3 regions of the Rhizobium sp. N731 genome follow, and region 2 is predicted to be linked to each of the others. Evidence: riboswitches for the same ligand, from Rfam matches in the RefSeq annotation. Region 2 holds a riboswitch; each other region holds the start of a gene.
The links. Region 2 has a riboswitch for cobalamin ahead of nrdH (glutaredoxin-like protein NrdH). Riboswitches for the same ligand answer to the same signal wherever they lie in the genome.

Region 1 (7,003 bases), 1.5 Mb from region 2:
CGAAGCGGACATTGGAATTGTACCTTCCGTTGTGTCAACTAATGATGTCAGCGACGCCGATGGTCTGGCAGCCGCTTCTGGCCTTGGCCCAAAGCAGGCATTGCTCTGGGCCAAAGGCTGAACGGTCTGGAGACGGCGACGTCAGTTGTTCGCAGATCGTTTGGGAGGCTCGGCCAGGTTGATCCGGTTGCCCTCACCGTCGAATATCTGAGCCACGCGCCCAAAGTCGCCTTCGATTTTGTTGGCGAGTTGCAAGCCCTGACGCGAAAGCCTTTCGAGCTCAACCTCGAGCTCGGGGACGACGATCGTTATGATCCCGTTGCCGGCGCGTTCGTCATCCTTCCAGACCTGCAGGCCGGCTCCGCCCATATTACGCCACTGAGCCATGCCCGGTATCGGTTTGCTATCTGCGGGACGTCCCATGAGCTTCTCATACCAGATGAGCGCCTCGTCAAAGTTGGAAACGGCGGCGGAGGCGAAGATGCTCTGGACAGTTATTGAAGTGGTGGTCATGTCGTACTCCTTGGTTGGACAAACGGATGTCGTGGAGGAGTTGTCGATTTCGACAGGCCGCGCAAAAAAGCTCGCATCAACACAAAACTTTTGAGCGCTGTTCTTCGAGGTGGCGTCGTTCTGCCTCCGACCAACACAATCCGATAGCGATCGTGAAAGCTTCCGCCGCCTCGACATGCCTGCCTAGATCGGCGCAAATCTGCGCGCGGGCCGTCCAATACGGCAGGTAGTCGGCCATTCGCGGATCGCGGGCAAGCGCATGTATGTCATCAAGAGCCGCGTCCACCTGCCCTATCCGCATGAGGGCCAGGCACCGATTGAGTGTCACGACAGGCGACGGGGCAATCCTGCCCAGCACGTCATAGAGAGAAACGACGGCCTGCCAGTTTGAGATACCGCTCAAACGGCGCGCGACATGAGCAGATTGGATGGCCGCCTCGATCTGGTAGCGGCCGGTCGGACCGTTTGCATTTGCTTCTCTGAGGAGTCCTTCGGCGAGGCGCAATTGCTTGCGATCCCAAAGTGCGACATCCTGGCTGTCCAGCGGTACGAATGCGCCGTCGGGGCCTCTGCGAGACGATCGCCGCGCCTCCGTATAAAGCATCAACGCGAGAAGACCTTTCGGTTCCGGCTCTTGCGGAAGCAGGGATACGACCACGCTTGCGAGCCAGATTGCCTCTTGTCCAAGCGCTTCCGCCCCGTCGATGTCCATCCACCCGCTGGTATAGGCGGCATAGATGGAGGCGAGTACCGGCGGCAAGCGGTGCGACAGTTGCTCCTTCGTCGGCACGAGGAACGGAATTTTCTGATCTCTGATCCTCGCCTTGGCTCTTACAAGCCTCTGCCCCATGGCCGCAGGAGAGACAAGAAACCGCGCGGCGATGTCTGCAGCGGTCAGGCCCAGCACGGTCTGCAGGATCAGCGGCGTTCGCGCGGACGCATCGATGCCAGGATGCGCGCAGGCAAACATGAGCGCCAGTCGCCTGTCCGCAATCTCCTCGTCCATTTCCGCCGCGGTCGAGAGTTCCTCGGTAATGAGAGCAAGATGATCGGCGCTCTTCGCCTTCACTTTGTGCCTGCGCCAGTCATCGAGCTTGCGCCTGCGCGCGATGGTCAACAGCCAGGCATCGGGGTTGTCGGGCACGCCATCGACCGGCCATTTTTCGAGAGCCGTGAGGAAAGCCGTCGCGAGCGCATCCTCGGCGGACGCGATATCACCCAAACGTCCTCCAAGATAGGCGACGAGACGGCCATAGCTCTCGCGCGCCACTCGCTCTGCGACACCTCGGGCAACGGTAGAAGCCGAAACCGTCATCCTGCATATTCCGACGCATCCCTGATGCGACGAACTTCAACGGTTCCCCAGGTCGCGGCAGGGCAGCGTGCCGCCCATTTGTTGGCCTCGTCCATATCGGCGACGTCGATGATAAAGTACCCACCGAACTGTTCGCGAACATCGGCATAAGGGCCGTCCAGAACGCTGACCTCGTTTCCTTGAACACGAACGAGACTGGCCTCAGAGGAGCTGACGAGCGCATTGCTCGAGACGAACGCAGCCGCCTTCTCCAGCGCTTGTTGATAGGCATACATCTGCCCCATGAAACGCGCCATGTCCTCGGGCGCTATGGAGTTCCCGGCAGTTTCGTCCGCATGCAGCATCAGCATGTAGCGCATTGCTTCATCCTCAGTGAAAGCCAATTCCCCACAGGAACGAGCGCCGAGAATAACAATTCGTATGAAGAAGGGAACTGCTGTTGACGGCTGCAGTGTCCGCCTCCGGGTGCAATGCTGTGCCGACTTACCTGACGGAAGATTACCTGCGTCTTCTGGATAAAATCTCGAAAATGCGCTAGGAATTGATCCAAGCTTATTAAGAGAAACACGTTAAGAGACAAGGTACGGCGGATGGACGCCACCCTTGACCGATCGACACTTTCTCATTCCCGGACAACGCCGTGAAACGCCGACACCTGTCTCTTGCTCTTGTGCTTGCGCTGGCATCGCCGGCCGCCGCACAAAGCAGCGCTATTTGCAATGACTTGCGCGGTCGCCTTGCCGACCTACCACGATCGATCGGCAACAATAACGGTCCGGAAGCGCGCCAATATGCCAGCGCAATCGCCGAGCAAAACCTCGAATTGCGCAAAGTCCGCAACGATCTGCGCAGCTATGGCTGCACCTCAGGCAGCATGGTCGTGATCGGCGGTGAGAATGCCGATTTTTGCGCCGAGCTTTCTGACGCCGAAGCCCGGATGATCGATAATATCCGTTATCTCCAGGACCGCCGCAACGAGCTGCGCAGCCAGGCCGGCGATGACGACGCGCGCCGAGAATTGACGGCGGCACTCGAACGCAATGGCTGCAACAGCGAAAATTTCTATGCCCCGACAGAGCGCAGCGCCAGCGAGCCCGCCCCAAGCGTAGAGGAACAGGCGATGCGCACCGACACATTCATCCCGCTCGGCGGCGGTGAAGAGGCCGATCCGCGTTATGGTCTGCCGAGGACCGAAATGTTTTCGCCGGTCAGCACCATCTGCGTTCGCAGCTGCGACGGCGGCTTCTTCCCGATCAGTTCGAACACCACCTCGGTCGATTTCGGCCGCGATGCCCAGACCTGCGCCAAGATGTGCCCCGACATCGAGACCGAGCTCTTTTATCGCGACGTGACCAGCACCGAAGCCTCGAACATGATTTCGGCCGCAACGGGTGCGCCCTATAGCGCCATGAAGAACGCCTTTGCCTACAAGAACCGCGCGCCTGGCGAAAAAAATTCCTGCGCCTGCAATCTCACCGCCTATTACGAGGAGATGCGCGGCAAGCAGGCCCTGAGCGAACCGCCGCAGCAGGGCTCGATCACGACGGTCCGCACCAATCCGCCGGCGAAAGATACCGCGGCAGCATCAGCCCCGCCGCAGCCATCCGTTCCCGAACGTCCCTACGACCCCACGCAGAACAAGGTCCGTCAGGTCGGCCCGCAATTCCTTGCCGGCGACCAGGGCTCGATCGACCTTGCCAATCCGGCAACGGCGGGCCCGCAACCACAACAGCAGTAATCGCTAAGGGTCGTTGCGTCCCCATCCATCATGGAACACGAGTTCCTCGAGCGGTAGCCGCTGCCGCCAACCTTTGACCGAGAGTTCCGGTTCATCATAAAGCCGGTCGACAAAGCCGGCACAGAGCCACGCGACCACCTCGATATGCTCGGGTATGCCGAGAATTGTTTTCAGGTCGCCTTCACGAAAGATGCTGACCCAGCCGATGCCGACCCCTTCGGCGCGGGCCGCAAGCCAGAGATTCTGGATTGCGCAAACGGTCGAATAGGAATCCATCCGCGGATTGTGCGTCCGTCCCAGCACCACGCTGCCGCCGCGGGTGGGATCGCAGGTCACGCATATGCCGAGCGGCGCCTCCACGATGCCTTCGAGCTTGAGGGAGCGGTACGCCTGCCGCCGTTCGCCGTCGAACATCAGTGCCGCCTCTTCGTTGGCCTTTGCAAAAGCGTCCCGGACACGCGCGCGCACGGATTCGCTTTTCACCAGGATGAAGTTCCACGGCTGCAGGAAGCCGACGGAGGGAGCGTGATGGGCGGCCGTCAGAAGCCGCGCCACGACATCGTCCGGCAACGGATCGGGCAGGAACTGGCTGCGCACGTCGCGTCGGGTCATGATCGCGTGATACACGGCCTCGCGTTCGGCCGGAGAAAAACCGGATGCCTCCGACAGGGCATCCTCAACAAAGGGTCGCATCGTCAAATCCCCAACAACGCAACCGCCCGCCGTCCGCGCGGGTTGGGTCTATCTTGCCAGGCCGGTCTTCTGACTTGGCGTCATCCGTCTGCCGCAGCCTTCCCGGCAAAAGCCAGTGGCATGATGAGGCGGCGAGCGTCGGCCTTACAGCGTTGGGCACGTTCCGGTCTTGCACCGGATTCCCGATTCTCCCGCGTGAAAGCGGGCACCTGACGAGGTATCTATTTCAGGAAAGCGCTTCGCGGGCAAGCGGAGGCAGCCGAGCCCGAGGAGGCCGTTAGGCAAACAGCGATTTTTCCGCCTGACATGCCGGTGAACAGGCGGCGGCTGGTCACGACCACGCTCGCAAACGCATTAGAGACTGCTGCACGCCCAAGCCCTCTTTCGGGCCGCAGATTCTGCGTGACAACGGAAGGCCGCCACGCTAAACACGCCGCATGTCGATCACTTCTGTCTACGCCTCGCGATTTTATTGGTACCGCTGCTCCCAGCGGATGCGGGCCCGTGCGTAACTGAATTCGACGCGACGACCACCCGAACAGCCGCTAGTCTACCTGGCGGCTTTTTTTGTTTCCGCACGGTATGACCAAACAGGAGCCACACCGTGCCCGATACCATTGATGATCTGCGTATCCTCGAAATCACCCCGCTGACCAAACCCGCAGATATCATCGCGGAAATCCCCCGAACCGTTGCCGTCAGCGAGACGGTGACCAGCAACCGTCATGCGATCCATCGGATCCTCGAGGGAGAAGACGACCGCCTGATCGTCGTCATCGGCCCCTGCTCCATCCACGATCCGGTTGCCGCACGCGAATATGCCGCGCGGCTGGCCGAGCAGCGACAGCGCTTCTCCAGTGATCTGGAAATCGTCATGCGCGTCTATTTCGAAAAGCCCCGCACCACGGTCGGCTGGAAGGGTCTGATGAACGACCCGCATCTCGACGGCAGCTACCGCATCGAGGAAGGGCTTCGCATTGCCAGGCGCCTGCTGCTCGACATCAACGCAATGGGCCTGCCCGCTGGCGTCGAATTCCTCGAGACGATCACGCCGCAATACATTGCCGACCTTGTCAGCTGGGGCGCGATCGGCGCGCGTACGACCGAAAGCCAGATCCATCGCCAGCTCGCCTCCGGCCTCTCCTGCCCGATCGGCTTCAAGAACGGCACCGACGGCGGCGCTCGCGTCGCACTCGACGCGATTATGGCCGCATCACAACCGCATCACTTCCCGGCCGTTACCAAGGACGGACAGGCGGCAATCGCCTCGACAAAGGGCAATGAGGACTGCCACATCATTCTGCGCGGCGGCAAGCGGCCGAATTACGAGGCGGCCGATGTCGAAGCCGTCACAGCGGAATGCCTTAAACTCGGCGTCGCCCCGCGCATCCTCATCGACGCCAGCCATGCCAACAGCGGCAAAGACCCGATGAACCAGCCGCTCGTCGTCCATTCCGTGGCCTCGCAGATCGCCGCCGGAAACTATCATATCAAGGGCATGATGGTGGAAAGCAACCTCGTCGCCGGCCGCCAGGATCTCGTTCCCGGCAAGCCGCTGGTCTACGGCCAGTCTATCACCGATGGCTGCATCGACTGGAACATGTCGGTGACGGTATTGGAAGACCTGGCGAAAGCCGCTGGCGCGCGGCGCAAGGCGGCAGCGGCTTAATCAGCCGGGAAATAGCGCACATAAGCGAATTCTTCGCCATCAGGAGACCAGCAGGGCACATTGATCGTGCCCTGCCCACCGAAAAGTTCGAACAGCGTTTTCAGGTTGCCGCCATCCATGTCCATCAGCCGCAGCCGCACGTCGAGATCGCGCGGATGATCGAAAACCGAGGGGTCATAGGACAGGATCAGCACCTTGTCATTTTTCGGCGACGGATGGGCGAACCAGTTGCCCTGATTGTCCGACGTTACCTGCTCGAGGCCCGTGCCGTCGGGGTGGATACGCCAAATCTGCATCAGCCCGGTGCGGCTGGAATTGAAGTAGATCCATTGTCCGTCGGCCGAATAATCCGGTCCATCGTTGCGGCCCTCGCCATGCGTCAGCCGCGTTTCGGCGCCGCCGTCGACGGAGATCGTATAGATATCGAAGAGGTCGTCGCGAATGCCGCAATAGGCGAGCTGGCGGCCATCAGGCGACCAGCCATGCCAGTAGGAGGGCTGGTTCCGGGTGACGAGCCGCGGCGTTCCGCCTTCGATCGGCAGGATATAGATGGCCGACTTGCCGAATTCGGTCTTGTCCGAGATGACGATTTCGGTGCCATCAGGTGAAATGCCGTGATCATTGTTGCAATTGACGGCAAAGCCCGTATCGACCCTGACCACCTCGCCGCCATCGAGCGGCAGCCGGAAGAGCAGCCCGTCGCCGTTGAGCAGCAGGTAGGAACCATCAGGCGAGAAGTTCGGCGCTTCCACCAGCCTGTCCGTTTGCCAGACCTCGCGAGCCCTGCCCGTCCCCACATTATAGATCTCGACCGAGCTGCGCATGTTGCCTCACTGATATGTCGATTGCGTCAGCGATCGCGGAATCGATTGGTGATTGGATAGCGCCGGTCGCGGCCGAAATTCTTCTTGGTGATCTTCACGCCCGGCGCCGATTGCCGGCGCTTATATTCGGCGAGATAGAGCAGATGCTCGACCCGGTGAACGGTCGCTACGTCATGGCCGCGCGCGACGATCTCCTCAACAGCCATTTCCTTCTCCACCAGGCACTCGAGAATATCGTCGAGAACGGGATA
Region 2 (7,003 bases):
GCCTTCTTGGTCGCGATACTGGTCGGTCTGCTGCCGATTGCGCGGCGAGCCGTCATGGCGGCTTTGTCAGGCACGCCGTTTTCGATCGAGATGCTGATGACGATCGCCGCCGTCGGCGCCGTCATCATCAATGCGGGCGAGGAAGCGGCAACGGTCGTATTCCTGTTCCTCGTCGGCGAGCTGCTCGAAGGCGTGGCGGCGGGCAGGGCGCGTGAAAGCATCCAGTCGCTGACGGCCCTGGTGCCGAAGACCGCGCTGCTCGAAGACAATGGGCAGATGCGCGAGGTGCCGGCGGAAAGTCTTGCCGTCGGCGCGGTCATCATGGTTCGTCCCGGCGACCGCATCTCTGCCGACGGCGTCATCGTATCAGGCGAGAGCGCGATCGACGAGGCTCCGGTGACGGGCGAGAGCACGCCGGTGCGTAAGGGCGTCGATGCCGTCGTCTATGCCGGTACGGTCAATGGCGATGCGGTGCTCAGGGTTCGCGTCACGGCAGCCGCTGCCGACAATACCATTGCTCGCGTCGTCAAGCTGGTGGAAGAAGCGCAGGAATCGAAGGCGCCGACGGAGCGGTACATCGATCGGTTTTCGCGCTACTACACGCCAGGTGTCGTCGTCGTCGCCGCACTGTTCGCGGTCATTCCGCCGCTGTTTTTCGGCGGCGCGTGGAGTGAATGGATCTACAAAGGCCTTGCCATCCTGCTTATTGGCTGCCCCTGCGCCCTCGTCATCTCGACGCCGGCGGCGATCGCCGCTTCGCTGTCGGCGGCCGCACGGCGCGGATTGCTGATGAAGGGCGGCGCGGTCCTGGAGACGCTCGGCAAGGTGACGATGGTCGCCTTCGACAAGACGGGCACGCTGACGGAAGGCAAGCCTCGGGTCACCGACATCCTTTCCTTCGGATTGAGCGAGGCGCAGCTCCTGTCGCGCGCGGCTGTGCTCGAGCAGGGCTCCAGCCATCCGCTGGCACTGGCGATTCTCCACCGCGCCAAAGCGGACGGCGTGCCCGTGCCGCCCGCCTTCGAACTGGAAGCGCTGCCGGGCAAGGGGGTCACCGGCAAGGTCGGCGGCGAGACAGTGGATCTCTTGTCGCCGCCTGCCGCACGCGAGCGTGGGGCGCTCAACGCGGAACAGGAGGCGCGTATTGCAGGGCTCAATGATGAGGGCAAGAGCGTATCGGTGCTGCTCGTCAATGGCGCTGCGGCCGGCCTGATCGCCATGCGCGACGAGCCGCGCGAGGATGCCGAAGTGGGGCTCTCGGCGCTCAAATCGGCCGGTGTCAAGGCGATGATGCTGACGGGCGACAACAAGCGGACGGCGGCCGCCGTCGCCGGCATGCTCGGTATCGACTGGCGCGGCGAGATGATGCCCGAGGACAAGCAGCGGGTCGTCGGTGAATTGAAGCGTGAAGGTTTCGTCGTCGCCAAGGTCGGCGACGGCATCAACGACGCGCCGGCGCTCGCCGCCGCCGACATCGGCATCGCCATGGGTGGCGGCACGGATGTGGCGCTGGAGACGGCCGATGCCGCCGTGCTGCACGGACGCGTCGGCGACGTGGCGCGGATGATCGCGCTTTCCAAGCGCACGATGCGCAATATCTTGCAGAATATCACCATCGCGCTCGGGCTGAAGGCTTTCTTTCTGGTGACCACGATCGCCGGCATTACCGGGCTCTGGCCGGCGATCCTCGCCGATACCGGCGCCACCGTGCTGGTGACGATCAATGCGCTGCGATTGCTTCGGATAAAGGTATGAACCCGACTGGCGGCGGGAAGACTGCCGATTCCGGCCTACCCGGGAATCGAAAATAGCGGAGCGGGCCATCTGCCGGCTCTCAGTTTGCTGACAAAGTCTCCTCCGTCATGCTCGGCCTTGTGCCGAGCGTCTAACCACCGCAATTTTAGGCAGGAAAACGGTTTAATTTTCAGATGCTTATTTGGACGTGCTCAGATCCTCGGCACAAGGCCGAGGATGACGTCGCGGGTTGCAGTGCTTTGTCAGCAGCCTAGGAGCCAGCTTGTCGGCCGGTTCACGTCGAGGCCTTCTCCACGGCCTGTTTTCGTTAAGCTTTCGTTATCCCTGTTTTTCACAGGAATACAGCGATTTCAAACCTGCCGTAACGCAATGCACAAACCATCCGTTGACGTGAATTCGGATTCGCGTACTATATCTAGTGTTCGAGGTTCCCTCGATTCGTGAGGATCGAGGGCTAAGACGGGAATACGGTGCGTGGCGCCATCATGGCGCGGCGATGCCGGAGCTGCCCCCGCAACTGTAAGCGGCGAGCAACTGCCCGATTTCAGGTCACTGAGGCATGATGCCTTGGGAAGGCTGGGGCAGAGTGCTTCGACCCGTGAGCCAGGAGACCTGCCTTGAACGAAACGTCCACGGGCGGGGTGTCCGGAAGGTCGCGTGATCGAAGGCGGAATGATCCGCGCCTGTTGCGCTGCCCCGAACGTCCGCATGAGCACTTCGGGGTTTGAAGTCATGTCGAGAACATCAAGGCCGTCGCCCGCGCACATCCTGCGAGGGATGATATCAGGCGTTTAAAGCGCCAACCTTGCCACATCATTATCAAGCATTGTCCCGGACGCCGTACGGCGCCCGATCCAGCCCTGCGTCCTGAATCCATTGACATCACGAGGAACATGATGAGCGTTACCGTTTACAGCAAGCCGGCCTGCGTCCAATGCACCGCCACCTACCGCGCCCTCGACCGCCTGGGCGTGGACTATGAAATCGTCGATATCTCCCAGGATACCGAAGCGCTCGATCGTGTGCGCGGCATGGGCTACATGCAGGTTCCGGTCGTGGTTGCCGGCAGCCAGCATTGGGCGGGTTTCCGACCCGACATGATCAGCGCGCTTTCCTGAGCTGAGAAAAGCGATGGGGCTGATTGTCTATTATTCCAGCCGATCCGGAAATACCCATCGTTTCGTCGAGAAGCTGGGGCTGCGCGCGGCGCGCATTCCCCTTGGCGCTGAGGACATCCATATCCGCGAACCTTATGTGCTGATCTTGCCTACCTATTGCGGCGACGGCGGCCCCGGGATCGTAAAGGGAGCCGTGCCCAAGCCGGTGATCCGTTTCCTCAACGAGGCGGAAAACCGCTCCAACATCCGCGGCGTGATTGCCGCGGGCAACAGCAATTTCGGCGAGACCTACGGGCTAGCCGGCGATGTCATCTCGAACAAGTGCCAGGTGCCGTACCTTTATCGGTTCGAGCTTCTGGGAACGGCCGAGGATGTCGCCAATGTCAAAGACGGGATGGGACGATTTTGGACACGGGAACAAATCTGACGCGGGATGCGGGCGCAAAACCGCTGAAGGCGGCTGAAACGCTCGATTATCACGCGCTGAACGCGATGCTGAACCTCTATGACGATGACGGCAAGATCCAACTCGACAAGGATCGCATGGCGGCCAGGCAATATTTCCTGCAGCATGTGAACCAGAACACCGTGTTTTTTCACAATCTTCGAGAAAAGCTCGATTACCTCGTCACTGAGGGCTATTACGAGCAGGAGGTGCTCGACCAATATTCCTTCAATTTCGTCCGCGACCTTTTCGATCAGGCCTATGCCAGGAAATTCCGTTTTCCCACTTTCCTCGGCGCTTTCAAATATTACACCAGCTACACGCTGAAGACCTTCGACGGAAAGCGTTATCTCGAGCGCTATGAGGACCGCATCTGCATGGTGGCGCTGACCTTGGCGCGGGGCGACGAGGCCCTTGCCCGCGACATGGTCGACGAGATCATTTCCGGCCGCTTCCAGCCGGCGACGCCGACCTTTCTCAATGCCGGCAAGAAGCAGCGCGGCGAACTGGTTTCCTGTTTCCTGCTGCGCGTCGAGGACAATATGGAATCGATCGGCCGGTCGATCAATTCGGCGCTGCAATTGTCGAAGCGCGGTGGCGGCGTGGCCCTGTCGCTGACGAACATCCGCGAGGCCGGTGCGCCCATCAAGCAGATCGAGAACCAGTCCTCCGGCATCATCCCGGTGATGAAACTGCTCGAAGACAGCTTCTCCTATGCCAACCAGCTCGGTGCGCGCCAGGGGGCGGGCGCGGTTTATCTCAACGCCCATCATCCCGACATCATGCGCTTTCTCGACACCAAGCGGGAAAATGCCGACGAGAAAATCCGCATCAAGACACTGTCGCTCGGCGTCGTCGTGCCCGATATCACTTTCGAACTCGCCAGGAACAATGAGGACATGTACCTGTTCTCGCCCTACGACGTGGAACGCGTCTACGGTGTGCCCTTCACCGAGATTTCGGTGACGGAAAAGTACCGGGAGATGGTGACGGACGCCCGTATTTCGAAGAAGAAGATCAAGGCGCGCGAATTCTTCCAGGTGATCGCCGAAATCCAGTTCGAAAGCGGTTATCCCTACATCATGTTCGAGGACACGGTGAATCGGGCGAACCCGGTGGCCGGGCGCATCTCCATGAGCAATCTCTGCTCGGAGATCCTGCAGGTGAGCGAGGCGAGCCAATACAACGATGATCTCTCCTATAGGGATCTCGGCAAGGATATTTCCTGCAATCTCGGTTCGCTGAACATTGCGGCGGCGATGGATTCAGCCGATTTCGGCAAGACGATCGAGACCTCGATCCGGGCGCTGACGGCGGTCTCCGACATGAGTCATATCTTCTCGGTTCCGTCGATCGAGAAGGGCAATGACGAGAGCCATGCGATCGGGCTCGGGCAGATGAACCTGCACGGCTACCTCGCCCGCGAACGCATCTATTACGGCTCCGAGGAAGGCGTCGACTTCACCAATATCTATTTTTATACGGTGACCTATCACGCTATCCGAGCCTCGAATCTGCTGGCGGTCGAGCGCGGCGCCCGCTTCACGGGTTTCGAGAATTCGAAATACGCCTCGGGCGAATATTTCGACAAATATACCGAGCAGGAATGGAAGCCGGCGACCGAGAAGGTGCAGTCAATTTTCGACGATGCCGGCATACATATTCCGACGAGGGAAGACTGGGTGGCGCTGAAAAAGGCGGTGATGGCCTCCGGCCTCTATAATCAGAACCTGCAGGCGGTGCCGCCGACGGGATCGATCTCCTACATCAATCACTCGACCTCCTCCATCCATCCGATCGTCTCGAAGATCGAGATCCGCAAGGAAGGCAAGATAGGCCGGGTCTATTATCCGGCGCCGTTCATGACCAACGACAATCTCGATTATTACCAGGACGCCTACGAGATCGGGCCGGAGAAGATCATCGACACCTACGCGGCGGCGACCCAGCACGTCGACCAGGGTCTGTCGCTGACCTTGTTCTTCCGCGATACGGCAACGACGCGCGACATCAACAAAGCGCAGATCTACGCCTGGAAGAAGGGCATCAAGACGATCTACTACATCCGCCTTCGCCAGATGGCGCTGTCCGGCACCGAGGTGCAGGGCTGCGTGTCTTGTACGCTGTGATTTTGGGCTGCTGGCCGAGAGTTTCGAGCTTGCAGCCCCCTCATCCGCCTGCCGGCACCTTCTCCCCGATGGGGAGAAGAGACAAGCCGATTGAACGGCGTTCCCCTCTCCCCAGCGGGGAGAGGGCAGGGTGAGGGGGCTCCGCACTCCGTTAGAATTTGTAGAAGAAAGACCACCCAATGTACATATCCATCAAGCCAGCCTCCCGCGTGCGCGCCATCAATTGGAACCGCATCGAGGACGACAAGGATCTCGAAGTCTGGAACCGGCTGACCGGCAATTTCTGGCTGCCGGAGAAAGTGCCGCTGTCGAACGACATTCCTTCCTGGGCGACGCTGACGGCGGCCGAGCAGCAGCTGACTATCCGGGTCTTCACCGGTTTGACCCTGCTCGACACGATCCAGAACGGCGTCGGCTCCATCAGGCTGATGGAGGATGCGGCGACACCGCATGAGGAGGCAGTGCTATCCAATGTCTCCTTCATGGAGGCGGTGCATGCGCGCTCCTATTCCTCAATCTTCTCGACGTTGTGCTCGACGCCCGATGTCGACGATGCCTATCGCTGGTCGGAGGAGAACGAATTCCTGCAGCGCAAATCGGCGCTGATCATTGAGCAGTATCGCTCCGGCGATCCCCTGAAGAAGAAGGTCGCCAGTGTCTTCCTCGAAAGCTTCCTGTTCTATTCCGGCTTCTACCTGCCGATGTACTGGTCGAGCCGCGCCAAGCTCACCAATACGGCCGACATGATCCGGCTGATCATCCGGGACGAGGCGGTGCACGGTTATTATATCGGCTACAAGTTCCAGCGCGGCCTTGAAACGCTCTCCGAAGAGCGCCGGCTGGAGATCAAGGATTTCGCTTTCGACCTCTTGCTCGAACTCTACGACAACGAGGCGCGATATACCGAAGCGCTCTATGACGGCGTCGGGCTGAGCGAAGACGTCAAGAAGTTCCTGCATTACAACGCCAACAAGGCGTTGATGAACCTCGGCTACGAGGCGCTGTTCCCGGCCGAAGCCTGCAAGGTCAATCCGGCGATCCTTTCGGCATTGTCGCCGAATGCCGACGAGAACCACGACTTTTTCTCCGGCTCCGGGTCTTCCTATGTCATCGGCAAGGCAGTGGCCACCGAGGATGAAGACTGGGATTTTTGAGACTTGATCGCAGTTTCCCCTTATCATTTGCCTGCCTGTCGACCACATACAGCGGAAATCGGATCCGGCTTTTGCCGGTGACGCGGCGTAACGGGAGTTTTTGATGTCGTCTTTTCCAAACAAGGTCGGGAGTGCCGTTGAGGCGGAGGAGGGTGTCTGGCCGATCCGCAGGAGACGGATTCTCGACTGGCTGGTGAACGAGACGCGCGGCGAGCGCTTCATCGACAATATCCTGGTCGAGATGTGCGGCAAGCTGCTTTCGGCAGGGGTGCCGGTGACGCGGGCGACGCTGCATTTCCGCACGAACCATCCGCAATGGATCGGCGCCCGCATCCTGTGGAAGGAAGGTCTGGCGGAGGCCAAGATCGACACATTCGCCTATGGCATCGAAAACACGCCGGA
Region 3 (7,003 bases), 1.3 Mb from region 2:
GATAATTCGCCATAACGAGGGCGATGCGCCTCCTATTAGCGGGCGACCGGCGCAGCCGCGCCCAACTGGCGGCGAGCTCCGCCGTATAGCGGACCCGGCCGGCATCGGGCACGCTGGCGACGATGTTCGCCTCGATAGCCGCGTCGTAACGCGCCGCCGTCTTGAAGGACACCGCCCGCGCCAATACGCGCCCGTCGACTTCGGGCAGCGCCACATTCATGCCGAGATCGCGCGCCGATAGACCTTGAGACGAAGCCTCCCAGGCGTCCCGCGACGAGGCCGACAGGATTGCCTGCAGCACGATGGCGTCATTGACCTCAAGCACGGTCGGCTCGCGATCGGCACCAGGGGCGGAGACGGCAAAGCCTGTGGTGTTGATGACGACATGGGGCTTGAGGTCGGCGAAGATGGATTCGAGGATTCCTTTGGAGACGGGGTCTTTGAGGCTATAGGCGAAGACCGGCAGCGGGTGCAGGCCCTGCGCTTGCAACGCCTCGATCAGGGCTTCGATGGGTCGGGTTTCTCCACTTTGGACGAGGGCGCGGTAGAACGCGATGGCGACGATAGAGCGGATCGTAAGTTCGGTATCCACCTTTTCCGTCGAATGTTCGCCCTTATCTTCGTCCGCGCGTGCGGTACCCCCCTCTGCCCTGCCGGGCATCTCCCCCACAAGGGGGGAGATCGAGTCGCCGACAGGGCTTCTCCAAACAACTGATGCAGGGCGACGGTCTCGCTCCTTGCCGATCTCCCCCCCTGTGGGGGAGGTCTCCGGCAGGGCAGAGGGGGGTGTTTCCGCAGAAGTGCCAGAAACCAGCCTCTTCCACTCCTCAGTTCCAACCAGCCCCCGCCCCGGCCACCAGATGCCAGCCTTCATCAAAGGCGCGGCCGGCGCCGGCTTCTCCGCCCCTGACAGCATCGCCGATGCATAAGTGAGAAAATCCCGCGCATTGGCGTCGCCGCCTTCGATCAGATAGGCCCAGAGCGCGTTGAGATCGTCGAGGTCAACATTGGAGAAAGGAACCAGCCCGGCATCCGGCTTGGCATCGCCAGGCAATACCGCAATCAGTGCCCCGTTGCGGGCGGCAACGGCGTGCAGCGCCTCCAGCGTATAATGGAAATAGCTGGCGCCGCCGAGCGCACGCACGACGATCAGCTTGGCATGCCGGGCCGTTCGCTCGACATAGGTATCGACCGACATCGGATGCTTGAGGTTCATCAGGTTCGCGAGCCTCAGCGAATGCGACATCCCCTCACACTCGCGATAGGCGGCCGCGATCGCGGCAAGCTCGGTGTCGGCAGCCGACAGGAACAGGATATCGCCCGGCGACTGGCCGAGGTCGATCGCCTCCTCGCCGTCGCTGATCGTTCCCTGCTGGGCCAGAAGCAGATGCATCGATTATCCCTGAATGAGCGCTTCGATCGCCTTGCGCACCGCGTCCTGGTTCATTTCGTGCCAGCCGATGACGACAAGGCGCGTGCGGCGCGCCTCGCCCGCTGCCCAGGCGCGGTCGAAATACTGGTCGATGCGGCTGCCGACGGCCTGCAACTGCAGGCGCATTGGCTTGTTCGAAACGTCGATGAAGCCCTTGAGGCGCAGCACGTCATGCTCAGCGATGATGCCCTTCAGCTTCTCGACAAAGCCTGTCGGATCGGAAACGGCGCCGAGTTCGACAACGAAGCTGTCGAATTCGTCGTGGTCGTGCGGCGTCCCTTCCTCGTGCTCCAGCTCGTGATGGGACTTGCGGTTGGCGATATCGTCTTCCGTGCCGATGCCGAGGCCGAGCAACACGCCGGCCGGCACCTCGCCATTCCTGGCCTCGATCATGACCGGCTTGCGGGCGACGCGGGAGGCAACTTCGCTCTTCACGCGGCCCAGGCCATCGCCATCGATCAGGTCGGTCTTGTTGAGCACGATGAGATCGGCGCATGTGAGCTGGTCTTCGAACAGCTCCTCGATCGGGCTCTCATGATCGAGCGAGTCGTCTTCGCTACGCGCCGCCTCGACCGCATCATGGTCGTCGGCGAAACGACCGGCGGCAACGGCCGCGCTGTCGACCACCGTAATGACGCCGTCGACGGTCACCTGGGTGCGGATATCAGGCCAGTTAAAGGCGGCGACCAGCGGCTGCGGCAGGGCGAGGCCGGAGGTTTCGATGACGATATGGTCGGGCCGCTGTTCGCGCTCCAGAAGCTTCGTCATCGTTGGGATGAAATCGTCGGCGACGGTGCAGCAGATGCAGCCATTGGTGAGTTCGATGATATCGTCCTCGCTGCAATTCTCCGCGCCGCAGCCCTTCAGCACCTCGCCATCGACACCGAGATCGCCGAACTCGTTGATGATAAGCGCAATCTTTTTGCCGCCGGCATTGGTGAGCAGGTTGCGGATCATCGTCGTCTTGCCGGCGCCGAGGAAGCCGGTGATGACGGTTGCGGGGATTTTCTGCTGGTTCATGGAACTTCAACCCTTCATTTTCAACGGCAGACCGGCCGCGATGAAATAGACTTCGTCGGCCTTCGCCGCGATTATTTGGTGCAGCCGTCCGGCATGATCGCGAAAATCGCGCGCCATTCGATTGTCAGGCACGATGCCGAGGCCAACCTCGTTGGAAACAACGACGATCCGCGCCCTGGCGCTAGGCAGGAAATCGGCTAGCGCCGTAAACTCCGCTGGGATATCTCGCTCCTCCATTATCAGATTGGTCACCCAGAGCGTCAGGCAGTCGATCAGCACAATGCGCCTCTCGCGGTCGATGGCGGTAAGCTTCTCGACGAGATCGAGGGGCTCCTCATGCGTCGTCCAGGAGGGGCCGCGATCGGCCTTGTGCTGGGCAATACGCGTCCGCATCTCCTCGTCCCAGGCACGGCCGGTGGCGAGGTAGTGGCGCTCGAGGCCGCTTGCCATAACGAGATTTTCGGCAAAACGGGATTTGCCGGAGCGTGCGCCGCCGAGGATGAGGGTGGTGGTCATACTGAAGCGGCCTTCGGAGAGAAGATGTGGCCGTTAGCCGTCGAGGCTGTGACACCCGCATACTCGACATAAGCGTCCGAAATCACCGCACCGCCGCCACTGTATCGCACCACCGCAGGCGGCACTGAATTCGTTCGTTCAGCCAAAACAACCTCCGTGCTGGCAGCGGGTCTCTTGCCCAGGGTTGGGCTTTTCGCCCGGCACGGAAGGCAGGTCTCCTGGCTCGCGGTTATCGGCGGCGATCGGGGCGAACCGGAAGCCCGGTCGCCCCTGATCGTGCCAGCGGATCTGCCTCGCCTTCCCGGCTGCCTCGATGAAAAGGTGGACGATTCGTAGAGATAGAGGCGTCCGACCCCGGTTGATCACCATGCATTTCCAGTGGCTTTTCCGGCATGTCGCCCATCCCACCCGCCTGCACGATTGCAGCCCGCCAGCCGAAAGGGTTCGATGCCGGATGGAAGACCCTGACCGCTCTACAGTCGCGGGGTCGGCTGTGATGAAGGCGCCCGATGTGGGTCCGCCCCGTCACATTCCCTTTTCATCCGGAAAGCGAAATGCCGATCCGGAACCATCCGTTATTCCTCGGATGGTTAGGCAAGCCGGCGGGTGAAGTCAACCGACCTTCGCAAACACCTTCCCGCAACGTTGCGCGAAAGGCCAGCCAACACCGCTGACTCTACCGGAAATATCGTCTTTTATCAGATGCTTACGTCATAAATATTTGACCCGCCGGTCGGCTTTTCGCCGCAATTGCGTTGCAAGGCAACCGCACCTCCGCCCTTGACCCGGCCTCTCCTCGCCTAGTTGTCTAGCCATGCTTATGAAATTGGATCGGCGCCGCCTGCGCACGCTGCGTGTTTTCTTCGATCCGGGGCGGCTGCGTGCGCTGACGCGCCGCAGCGAAGTTGGCCTGTCGCTGACAGGCGCCATCGTCGGCATCGCTTCGGGCCTTGCCGTGACCGGCATGAGCTATGTCTCCAACCAACTGCACCAGCTTGTTTTCGGCATCGCCGACAGCGACAGGCTGAGCGCGTCTGCCATCGAGGACAAGATGCTGCTGCTCACCGCCCCCGTCATCGGTGGCGCCCTGCTCGGCCTACTGCTCCTGGTCCTCGCCAAACGGCGCAAGAAACCAATGGTCGACCCGATCGAGGCGAACGCACTGCATGGCGGCCGCCTCTCCCTGACCGATAGCATCATCGTTGCCGTACAGAACCTGATCTCCAACGGCTTCGGCGCCTCCGTCGGCCTGGAGGCCGGCTATACCCAGCTCGCCGCCGGCATCGCCTCCAAATTCGGCCTGAAGCTGCAGCTACGCCGCTCGGACCTGCGCATCCTCGTCGGTTGCGGCGCGGCCGGCGCCATCGCCGCCGCCTTCAACGCGCCGCTGACGGGCGCCTTCTACGCCTTCGAGCTGATCATCGGCACCTATACCATCGTGTCGTTGACCCCGGTCGTCGTCTCCGCCCTCGTTTCAACCCTCATCGCAAGGTTGCTTGTCCAGGGCGATTTCACCATCGATATCGGCAGCTTCGGCTCGGTCGTGCCGGCCGATTATATCCCGGCGCTGCTGCTCGGCGTCTTCTGCGCCGGCGTTGGCATTCTCCTCATGCAGGGCGTAGCCTTCATCGAGGAGGTGGCGCGCAAAAGCTCGATCGCCCCGCCCTTTCGCCCGGCGCTCGGCGGCATCATCGTCGGGCTTCTTGCCATGATCTCCCCCCAGGTTCTTTCGGCCGGCCACGGCGCGCTGCATCTCAACTTGTCCCGCGACGTGGCGATCCCGGCGCTGATCGGTCTCTTCCTCCTGAAATCCCTTGCCTCGGCGATCTCGATCGGCTCCGGTTTCAGGGGCGGACTGTTTTTCGCCTCGCTGTTCATGGGCGCCCTGCTCGGCAAGCTCTTTGCTTATTGCGCTCCCTATTTCGCCGATGCGACATTGACGCCGGTCATTTATGCCGTGGTCGGGATGAGTTCCCTGTCGGTCGCCGTCATTGGCGGGCCGCTGACGATGACCTTCCTGGCGCTCGAAATCACCGGTGATTTTCCGATCACGGCACTGGTTCTTGCCGCCGTCATCACCTCCTCGCTCGTCGTGCGCTCGACGTTCGGCTACTCCTTTGCCACATGGCGCTTCCACCTGCGCGGCGAAAGCATCCGCAGCGCCCACGACGTTGGCTGGATCCGCAATCTGACGGTGAACAAGCTGATGCGCGCCGACGTGAAAACGGCAAGGGCCGATATCTCGCTGGAGGAGTTCAAGAACACCTTCCCGATCGGCTCAACCCAACGCGTCATTCTCGTCGAGGAGAACGACAAATATGCCGGTCTCGTGCTGGTGCCTGAGATTTACGCCAACCCGACCGACGCCCAGGACGAGAGCCAGACGCTTGCCGATTTCGTCCGCTACCGCAATGATTTCCTGCAGCCGCAGATGAATGCCAAGCAGGCGGCGGCGATCTTCGACAAGAGCGAAAGCGAAGCGCTCGCCGTCGTCAACAATCTGATCGAGCGCAAGGTGGTGGGACAGCTCAGCGAAAGCCACACGCTGCGCCGCTACAGCGAAGAACTCGACCGCCGCCGCCGCGAGGTGTCGGGCGAGATTTGAGCGAGCCTTAAGAAGCGGCGCCGGCAAGCCTGAAGATGTCGACTCTCTTGGAAACGCCACGCAGCTCGAAAGACCCGAGATAGTCGCAGGGCACGGCGCAGGTCGCTGCGAAGCTCTCCGACAGCAGCAGCGGCTGCTCAAGCGCTCCGCACAGCTTTTCAAGCCGCGAAGCCTCGTTGACGGCCCTGCCGATCACGGTGAAGTCCAGCCGGCCTTGGGCACCGACATTTCCGTAAAAAACCTCGCCGAGATGCAAGACGACATCAATCCCGATATCGGGGCCACCATTCAGCGTCCGTTCGCGATTGAGCTCCTCGTTTGCCCTCAGCAGGTTCTGCGCCGAAGCCAATGCGGCTTTGCAAGCCATTTGCGGATCCTCGGTGTCCGTCGGAAAGATTGCCAGCACGCTATCGCCCATGAACTTGAGGATCTCGCCGGAATTTTCCTCGACGTGCCGGTCGATCAGTTCGAAGTGCTCGTTGAGAAAGCCGACGATCTCCCCCGGCTGATAGGCCTCGGTCAGCGCCGTGAAGTTGCGAAGGTCGGCAAGCAGGATGGCGGCATCGATGGAGCCGCCCATTCCCCTGCGGGTTTCACCAGCAAGGATGCGCGCGCTCGTCCTGGCGCCGGTATAGACGGCGAGGATATCGGTCGCGGTCTTGGAAACCGCGACACGGTAAGCGGCAAGCCCCAGCGCTGGGAACAGTTCATCGATGATCGCCAGCTGATCATCTGAAAATCCGCCCGGAGAATCGCTCGTTAGAGAGAAACCGAGCCCGCGCAGCGCGACTTCCTTCGGGAACTCGAAAAGATTGACCACATGGTCCGTGCCACCGGCAAGCGCAAATTCGTAGAGCTCGCCATAGTGGAGACCCTCGCCTTTCGCCAGGTTCCACCGCCCCGTCTTCTCGCCGCGGTTCAGAAGATAGAATATCGGCGTCTTCTCAAAGTTGCGCTCGGTCTCGCTGCCGTGCTCCGCATTCTCGAGAACAGTCTCACCGCCCCGCATGAAATTGGCGGCGATGCCGCGATACATCGGATGTAGGGACGGCATGCGGATGCTTGCGCGCCAGATCGGAAACCCGTCCGCGATCAGCCGTTCACACAGGCCGGCGACGAGATCGCCGATATGCTCGCTGGTGATTCCCTGCTCTATAACCCACTGGATATGATCTTTAATTTTGGAAAACCTCCGCATGAGGATGGGAAACCTGGAATGGGCGTCACCATCGAGGCCGGTGCCGGGAACAACAGGACAGGCGCCGAAAGGGCCTAGCCGCGCACACTACTTATTAGCCCGCTTCGCATTGTGATACTACTCCCGCGCGAATTATGTGATAGAGAATACAGATAGGTATGCGCCGTGTGGCCCCCTCATCTGCCTGCCGGCATCTTCTCCCCGCCGGGGAGAAGGGACTCGGGGCAGCGCC

Region 1: another riboswitch for cobalamin. It lies ahead of bluB (5,6-dimethylbenzimidazole synthase); the one in region 2 lies ahead of nrdH (glutaredoxin-like protein NrdH).
Region 3: another riboswitch for cobalamin. It lies ahead of cobU (bifunctional adenosylcobinamide kinase/adenosylcobinamide-phosphate guanylyltransferase); the one in region 2 lies ahead of nrdH (glutaredoxin-like protein NrdH).

What each region holds. Positions count from the first base shown of each region.
Region 1 covers NZ_CP013601.1:2,425,157-2,432,159, forward strand. The annotation lists gene AMK02_RS11940 (VOC family protein) at 142-513, opposite strand; gene AMK02_RS11945 (RNA polymerase sigma factor) at 590-1,828, opposite strand; gene AMK02_RS11950 (YciI family protein) at 1,825-2,187, opposite strand; gene AMK02_RS11955 (DUF2865 domain-containing protein) at 2,469-3,566, shown strand; gene bluB (5,6-dimethylbenzimidazole synthase) at 3,570-4,259, opposite strand; cobalamin riboswitch at 4,302-4,487, opposite strand; gene AMK02_RS11965 (3-deoxy-7-phosphoheptulonate synthase) at 4,864-5,928, shown strand; gene AMK02_RS11970 (TolB family protein) at 5,925-6,752, opposite strand; gene AMK02_RS11975 (NAD+ synthase) at 6,779-7,003, opposite strand, start outside.
Region 2 covers NZ_CP013601.1:3,891,597-3,898,599, reverse strand. The annotation lists gene AMK02_RS18875 (heavy metal translocating P-type ATPase) at 1-1,755, shown strand, start outside; cobalamin riboswitch at 2,164-2,389, shown strand; gene nrdH (glutaredoxin-like protein NrdH) at 2,652-2,873, shown strand; gene nrdI (class Ib ribonucleoside-diphosphate reductase assembly flavoprotein NrdI) at 2,887-3,300, shown strand; gene nrdE (class 1b ribonucleoside-diphosphate reductase subunit alpha) at 3,279-5,447, shown strand; gene nrdF (class 1b ribonucleoside-diphosphate reductase subunit beta) at 5,627-6,601, shown strand; gene AMK02_RS18850 (adenylate/guanylate cyclase domain-containing protein) at 6,705-7,003, shown strand, end outside.
Region 3 covers NZ_CP013601.1:2,557,269-2,564,271, forward strand. The annotation lists gene cobN (cobaltochelatase subunit CobN) at 1-1,393, opposite strand, end outside; gene cobW (cobalamin biosynthesis protein CobW) at 1,397-2,452, opposite strand; gene cobU (bifunctional adenosylcobinamide kinase/adenosylcobinamide-phosphate guanylyltransferase) at 2,459-2,968, opposite strand; cobalamin riboswitch at 3,408-3,556, opposite strand; gene AMK02_RS12625 (chloride channel protein) at 3,783-5,573, shown strand; gene AMK02_RS12630 (adenylate/guanylate cyclase domain-containing protein) at 5,581-6,771, opposite strand.